One region of the Psychrosphaera aestuarii genome, then DNA from elsewhere that is predicted to be linked to it. Evidence: predicted binding sites of a transcription regulator. Region 1 holds the regulator's gene; the other holds the start of a gene.

Region 1 (4,178 bases):
TATCCGCACTGGCGGTTTTATCAGCTTGTTGTATTTGAACTTTAGCATCAAATTGTAAGGCGAGTTGGGCCAATTTGGTCGCAGCCCTTGCGTGTAACCCAAGCTTATTCTGGATTGTAATTGTTCGTGATAACACTGGGCTTGTTACCTTACAGTTGCTCTAAATAACGGCTCATCTCTCGATGGCGAGTTTTTACATTTTTTCCACGAGAACGAAATTGTTCAGCGAGCGTTTCAGCAATATATACAGACCTATGTTTACCACCAGTACAGCCTATTGCGATCGTTAAATAACTACGATTATTGCGCTCTAAATGCGGTAACCAAGTGGACATAAAGTTATTGATTTGAAATATGAATTTATTCACAAGTGGTTGACTAGAGAAAAAGTCTTTCACAGGTAAGTCTAAACCGGTTAATGCTCTAAGTTCTGGTTCCCAGTGAGGATTTGGTAGAAATCGTGCATCAAATACAAAATCGATATCGTTTGGTACCCCATATTTAAAGCCGAACGACTCGAAAGTAATAATAAGTTCTTTATCTGACTTTCCTAATATCTTTTCTCTCACCATCTCGGTTAGTTGATGAACATTTAAATCCGAGGTATCAATATATAAATCGGCTCTAGACGATAACCCATCTAAAAGCTTACTCTCCTGTGCGATTGCATCAGGTAGTGACGCATCACCTTTGGTTAAAGGGTGTAGGCGCCTTGTTTCACTATAGCGACGAATTAATACGTCATCTTTAGCATCTATATATAGAACGGTCGTCTTTACGCCTTTGGGTAAGAAATCTAAATTATCCATTAACTCTTGTTCAGAGCTGGGCAAGTTTCTAACGTCAATACTGACGGCAACTTGAGGATAATTTTTAGATAAGGAGTGTGATAATGCAGGTAATAAATTAACCGGTAAATTATCTACGCAATAGTAGCCTAGATCCTCTAGTACTCTTAATACGACTGTCTTCCCTGAGCCTGAACGGCCACTAACGATAAATATATGCATGATTAAGCAGCTTCAATTATTTTGTAAAGATCATTATCAGTTTCGGCGCTTCTTATTTTACGAAGCATTTCTTTATTATCAAAAATTTCTGCGATTGACGCTAACGTATTTAAATGCACGTCACACTGATCTTCTGGAACAAGTAACGCAAAAAATACATCAACAGGTCTATTGTCTATTGCATCGTAATCAATGCCAGGGTGGATAACGATTAATACCGCCACTGGACTTTCATTTGGTGTTATTTTTCCATGAGGAATAGCAACGCCATTTCCTATTCCGGTACTCCCCAACTTTTCTCTATTCATAAGACTTGAGAGTATATCTGTGCAAGTGAGGTCTGGTAATTTTGTACTCGCGATCTCGGCAATATGCTCGAGGATCTTTTTCTTGCTTTGGCAATCTGTTAGTACTTTAGTGCACTCAGGTCGCAGGAGTAGCTTTACATTCATGGTTATCTTTTACTGCTTTACTCTTTTGATTTAAATCTCAAAAGATTGGTTAAAAGCACCGTCCATGGCGCTTTAAAATTAATAAAGAAAGTTAATGTCTGGTTAACTTTTCTTTGTGTTTAATGACTTGACGGTCAAGTTTATCAATTAAGGAATCAATTGCAGCATACATATCAGTATGCTCCGATGCAGCAAATAGTTCACCACCATTTACGTGCATAGTTGCTTCTGCTTTTTGGTTGAGTTTTTCAACGTCTAAAATCACATGGACGTTATTAATATGGTCAAAATGACGTTCTAACTTTGCAAATTTCGTATCAACATATTCTTTTAAAGACTCTGTTGCATCGACATGACGACAAGTTAAATTAATTTGCATATGCACTTCCTTCTGAATTGATAAAATGGATTGTTAAACCAATCGTTTTCTCTGGTTTGAAGGGGGAATGTTTAACGATTCCCGGTATTTTGCGATAGTTCTTCTGGCTACTTGGATGCCCTGTTCGGCCAGAATATCAGCAATCTTACTGTCACTTAACGGTTTTGCTTGGTTTTCTGCAGCAACTAACTTTCTTATTAAAGCCCGTATTGCAGTGGATGAACATTCACCACCATTTTCGGTGCTGACGTGGCTAGAAAAGAAATACTTTAACTCAAAGATTCCTCTGGGTGTGTGCATGAACTTTTGTGTTGTCACACGCGATATCGTGGACTCATGCATATCGACCATTTCTGCTACATCATTTAGAACCATTGGTTTCATCGCCTCTGGTCCGTATTCAAAAAATGCTTGTTGTTGTTGCACGATACAATTAGATACCTTCAATAAAGTGTCGTTTCTGCTTTCTAAACTTTTAATAAACCATTTTGCTTCTTGTAAGTGTGAACGAACAAATTGCGCGTCAGAGCTATTGGTTGAAGTTTTAGACAGTGAAGCATATTGTTCGTTCACTTTAATTTTAGGCATAGAATTAGGATTTAGCTCTACTAACCAACGACCTTTTTTCTTTACGACGGTAACATCTGGAATTACATAGTCAATTTCGTCTTTTATAACTAGGCTTGCGGGATTTGGATTCAGTTGTTGAATCAAGTCGAGTGCTTCTTTTAATTCAGATTCTTTTAATCTTGTTTTGCGGATTATAGTGCGATAATCACGGTTCGCTAACAGGTCGATATTTTCAGCAATGAGTTCAATAGCCTCTTCACGCCAAGGTGTGTCAGGGCTATATTGCTTTAACTGAACCAACAAACACTCTTGCAACCCTCGGGTGGCAACACCAATAGGATCAAAGTGTTGGATGCGTTTTAAAACCGCTTCAACTTCCTCTATTTCAACATCTTCGATGTCTACAGACTCAACAATGTCTTCAACAGATACCGTCAAAAAACCTTTGTCATCAATAGCATCAATAATGGCTGTTGCAATAGCTAAGTCATGTTCGGAAAAAGTGGATAGATTTAATTGCCATTTTAAATGGTCTTGAATATCAACAGTTGTTTCACCTTGATAAACGGTATCTTCACCGTCGTACGCAGGGCCTGAGCTCGCAGGAGCGGCGCTCATGTAGTCATCCCAAGTCGAGTCTGTGGGCAAGTCATCACTAATAGTTTGGTCTTGGATATTTTCGTTTGTATCGCGTTCTTCTCGCGTCCACTCGATATCGTCGTCGTTAGATGAAACTGAGGCTTCATTTTCATGACGATCATGGTTGTCTTGTGGTAATTCGATTTGTTCAACTGAGCCATGCTCTTCATCAGCTTCCAACAAAGGATTACTATCCAAGGCTTCTTGGATCTCTTGTTGCAATTCTAATGACGACAACTGCAACAGACGAATAGCCTGCTGTAATTGCGGGGTCATTGTTAACTGCTGACCCATTTTAAGTTGTAATGTTGGTCTCATTTGATCCCAGTAAAGTACTGACTAAAATAAACTTATTCGTGCTACCAAAATATCAAAGTTTGAACTGGTCACCAAGATAAACTTTCTTAACTATGTCACTTTCTAGCACTTGAGCCGGAGTTCCTTCAGCAATAAGCTCTCCATGACTAACGATATAGGCTTTTTCGCAGACATCAAGTGTTTCACGGACATTATGATCGGTAATAAGTACACCAATTCCCTTTGCTGTTAATTGTTGAATTATTTTCTTTATATCTATGACAGATATAGGATCAACACCCGCAAAAGGCTCATCTAATAGAATAATTTTTGGATCGGCAGCCAATGCCCTTGCGATTTCTACGCGGCGGCGCTCACCACCAGACAATGCCATACCAAGACTATCCCGAATATGATCAATATGAAATTCGGCAATTAAATCATCAAGTAAATCAGCCTGTTGGTTTGCATCTATGTCTTTTCGCATTTCTAGAACAGACATTATATTTTGTGAAACTGTCAGCTTTTTAAAGATAGACGACTCTTGAGGTAAATAACCAATGCCTTTGCGAGCTCTTACGTGCATAGGTTCGTGGCTCAAATCGATATCATCAAGCTGAATTAAACCTTTATCGTTAGGCACCAAACCAACAATCATGTAAAAAGTTGTTGTTTTACCCGCGCCATTTGGTCCTAACAAGCCAACTACTTGACCAGCTTCTACCGACAAGCTGACATCTTTAACAACTTGACGACTTTTATAGGATTTGGCTAAGTGCTTTGCCACCAACTTGGTCATATTTAATTTCTCTACTTAATTATTTGGCTGTG
Region 2 (4,178 bases), 1.5 Mb from region 1:
TAATGCTGCGCCGGGGCTCCGTTAAATATGGTTAAGTTTGTTGCAGGATTAACACAGGCACGCTCCACAATCGAAGCTAATTCTTTGATATTAGGTACTCGCCAGTCATCAAAGTTACCAGCTTGATAAGTTGATGAGGCTTGCAATGCTTCTTGCCACGTCAGTCTGAGTGCTTCACCGGTACAAGTTTGTGTGGTGCCATTCCATTGTTGCCCGACTACGCATCGCGCCCAGGCAAGACCTGTGGTGGAGTCAATCACCATTTCTTGGCTAATATCTTCGGTAATAAAAATGTCGGTTGGTAATGTTGCGTCTGAACCAGGACAGTCTTGCGCCCACGCACTCGATACCGATAAATGGACTGCCGTTAAAAAACTGGCTAGCGTAAAAGATAGTATGTTCTTCATGGGTTTCTCACTAAACGTATATAAGCGCCAGATGTGCCTTTAATTGCTGAGTCGTCGCCATTTCTAACGTCGATTACCCACTGCAATGTTTCATTGCCACCTTCGATATTTATTTCCGATACCCAATAAAATAAGTGATTGAGTACTGCAGGATCTGGTGAATTGGGAAAAAAGTCAGTTGGGAATAAATTCGCGTTATCGAGTTCACCATAGTCAAGTATTTGCATTAATTCTAAGTAGGTCGGCAATCGCCAATTTGCGCCACCGCAGAAGGTGTCATCGTTCACTTCTTCAATAAAGGTTTCGCTACCGCAGCTTGCAGGATTTGAGCAGGATAGTTGGCCTGGTAACGAGTCATCTATACTGTAATAGTTTTCTACGCCATGTAATTCGCTATATTGCGGCGTCGCGTTCGCAACTTTAACTTCCCATACTAAACCAGTGAAATTATCGCGAATACAACTAAAAACGAGTGCATCATTTGGTAGCTCATCCCCGTTTATATCAAATTTTGTAAAGTCGAAGGTTTTATCGCCCGCACCACTTTTGTCAATCGCATCTCGTACTGAATCTCGTCCTGAGTCGGCGTCTTGATTTGGAAAATTGACGTTATCACAAGGCACAACGTCGGTTGCGCCATAACATTCAATAACGCCTGAGTCGTGCAAGCTGCCTAAGTTGAGCGGATTTACTGTGATATTGACCGTATCTGATTCGCTGTTACTGGCATTGTCAATCACCGTCACTTGAAAGGTGAGTAACTCTGTTGAGTCAACGTTTGGCGCAAAAAACTCGGCGATACATTGGTCGGCATTAGTCAAGGTTACGGTAATACCGGTTAACTGCTCCCACTGGCAAGATAAAACATTATCGATGGAGACACTGTCGGAGGCATCGAGTATGACTTTTGTGAATTCGTCCACAATTTGATCTTGGCCTGCGGTGGCTACTGTGCCTTCGGCGGCGGCAATTTGAATGTCTATGGTGTTGGTCGCTGTTAACCCAAAATTATCAGTCACTTGTAACTGAAAAGTGTAATTTGTTATTTGTGTTACATATGGTGCTTGAAAGGTGATTTCTCTTAAATTATTTGGTGAGAGTATTTGCAACGCAGGATTACTATCCACTTGTGTCCATTGGTAGTAGCGAATTTCACCGTCAGGATCGATACTATCTGCGGCCGATAACGAAATAACTTCAAAGGTTTCATAAGGAGCAACGGCATCGGTATTATTAGTAATGCGCGCAATCGGCTCCTCATTTACGTTAGTCACACTGATAGTTATTGAGTCATCCACTCGTTGTCCATCTGTTGTGGTATAGGTCGCCTTAATAACGATTGTGGTGTCGATATTAATTGTTGGCGCCACCAAGCTGACTTCTAACGCCGGATCTACCGGAAAGTCGCTAATAACAGGACCTTGCGTTTGCGTCCAAATTACGGAGCCATTTTCTGGATAAATAGATGCCGTTAAGGCAAAAGTTTGCCCTTCTAATACGGTAATGTCGTTGCCTATGTTAATGCTTGCTAAATTATTCCCCGACGGATCGGAAGATTCACTGCCGGAACAAGCGCTGAGTAGTAAGGTAAATAACAATACAAATATTAAATAATGACTTCTCATTTAATGGGTTATCCAGTTTTAACGTTATTTAATGGTTTTTGTTAGGCTAAATCTTATCGGCCTCAAGTAACAAAAATGCATGTGTCTAGCCAAACTAAAGCAATAATTACGCCAGCGCCTATTTAGGCTAGTATAAAAAAAGGCCACTTGAATAATCAAATGGCCTTTTCTGAAGTTCAGTCGAATATAAGTTTATTACTCGGCGCTGTCTTCTTCTGTTTTATATTTTGCTGCTGTTTCTTGAATTAACGGCTGTAGTTCACCTTTTTGGAACATTTCCATAATGATGTCACAACCACCCACTAATTCACCGTCTACCCATAACTGTGGGAATGTTGGCCATTCTGCATAACCTGGTAATTCAGCTCGGATATCTGGATTTTGCAGAATATCAACATACGCAAACGGTTCGCCCACTTGCATTAATGCTTGAGAGGCTTGTGAAGAAAAACCGCATGATGGCAATTTAGGGCTACCTTTCATGTAGATCAAAATTGGGTTTTCTGCGATTTGTTTTTTAATTTTATCAATGGTTTCCATTGCAACCTCTTCTTTATGGTAAATTTTTACACGACGACTAGACTTATGTCTGATCTTAAAAATAAAATACGGCGTTTTATAACTTTAGACTTGAAAAACAAACTTTAAGTCATATTTATTGATAACGTTACAAAACTGATACTTGAGTAAATTAGTCAAGTTTTATAATCTTATCAGCAAACATAAACAAAGCCAACGGAGACAACCATTATGGCATTCGAATTACCAGCACTACCATATGCAAAAGATGCATTAGAACCACACATTTCAGCGGAAACGTTAGACTTTCACCACGGTAAGCACCACAACACTTACGTTGTAAAGTTAAACGGTCTAATCGGTGGTACTGAGTTTGAAGGTAAGTCATTAGAAGAAATCGTTAAGACTTCTGAAGGTGGTGTATTTAATAACGCGGCACAAATCTGGAACCACACTTTCTACTGGAATTCATTAAGCCCAAATGGCGGCGGCGCACCAACTGGCGCACTTGCTGACGCTATCTCTGCAAAATGGGGTTCGTTTGAAGACTTTAAAGCCGCATTTAACGACAAAGCAGTAAACAACTTCGGTTCAAGCTGGACTTGGTTAGTTAAATTAGCTGACGGTTCTTTAGACATCGTTAATACGTCTAATGCCGGCACTCCAATTACTGAAGCAGGCGTTACTCCGCTAATTACTGTGGATCTTTGGGAACACGCTTACTACATCGATTACCGCAACGTACGTCCTGAATACTTAAACGGTTTCTGGGCACTTGTGAACTGGGAATTTGCGAACAGCAACTTTGCTTAATTCATAAGTATTTGGGCACAAAAAGTAAGGTTGAGCATTTTGCTAAGCTGATTTTGTATCCATAAAATAAATAATAAAGCGCTGAGTTTATTGTGAACTTAGCGTTTTTTTTTGCGTATAATACCCCTCATACAAATAAGTAGGGAAAGTAAATGAAAGAGTTATTACTCGCTTCGGGTAACCAAGGCAAGGTAAACGAATTACAGGAAATCTTGAGCCCTTTTGGTTTTAATGTTGTACCGCAGAAGCACTACAATGTCGAAGAAGTGCCAGAAACCGGCACTACCTTTGTTGAGAACGCAATTATCAAAGCCCGTCACGCCGCTAAAGTGACAGGTTTACCATGTGTTGCCGACGACTCTGGTTTGGAAGTGGATGCGTTAAATGGCGCACCAGGCATTTATTCTTCTCGTTTTGCAGGTCCTGATGCCACTGATGGTACCAACATCGATAAGCTGTTGTCGGTACTTGATGGTAAAACAGCCGAGCAACGTAAAGCCCGTTTTGTTTGTGTTATTGTTTTTATGCGTCATGCTGATGATCCTTGCCCTATTATTTGTGAAGGTTATTGGGATGGCGTGATTGCTGACAAGCGTTCAGGGGATAGTGGTTTTGGTTACGATCCGGTTTTTTATCAACCGCAATTAGACAAAACGGCTGCTCAGTTATCACCTTCTGAAAAACATGCGCTGAGCCATAGAGGCCAAGCGTTAAAGCAACTTGTTAATAAATTTAAAGAGCTAGGAATATAAGTTGCCCTCCAATTCATCTAACCGTGTGTTAATAAACCAACTACCACCTCTTTCTCTTTATG

What was found. Region 1 encodes sigma-54, which starts transcription at its own class of promoters, with help from an activator protein. Its sites were predicted from a motif close to GTTGGCACGNNNNTNGNNT; they were not measured.
Region 2: the regulator sigma-54 is predicted to act here: its motif matches at 2,130-2,148, upstream of J9318_RS10330 (Lcl C-terminal domain-containing protein).

What each region holds. Positions count from the first base shown of each region.
Region 1 covers NZ_CP072844.1:798,430-802,607, forward strand. Annotated here, with positions in the region: gene J9318_RS03635 (HPr family phosphocarrier protein) at 1-136, opposite strand, end outside; gene rapZ (RNase adapter RapZ) at 150-1,010, opposite strand; gene ptsN (PTS IIA-like nitrogen regulatory protein PtsN) at 1,013-1,462, opposite strand; gene hpf (ribosome hibernation promoting factor) at 1,554-1,841, opposite strand; gene J9318_RS03655 (RNA polymerase factor sigma-54) at 1,875-3,368, opposite strand; gene lptB (LPS export ABC transporter ATP-binding protein) at 3,421-4,146, opposite strand; gene lptA (lipopolysaccharide transport periplasmic protein LptA) at 4,162-4,178, opposite strand, start outside.
Region 2 covers NZ_CP072844.1:2,270,065-2,274,242, forward strand. Annotated here, with positions in the region: gene J9318_RS10325 (Lcl C-terminal domain-containing protein) at 1-407, opposite strand, end outside; gene J9318_RS10330 (Lcl C-terminal domain-containing protein) at 404-2,032, opposite strand; gene J9318_RS10335 (Grx4 family monothiol glutaredoxin) at 2,228-2,572, opposite strand; gene J9318_RS10340 (Fe-Mn family superoxide dismutase) at 2,783-3,364, shown strand; gene J9318_RS10345 (XTP/dITP diphosphatase) at 3,517-4,116, shown strand; gene hemW (radical SAM family heme chaperone HemW) at 4,118-4,178, shown strand, end outside.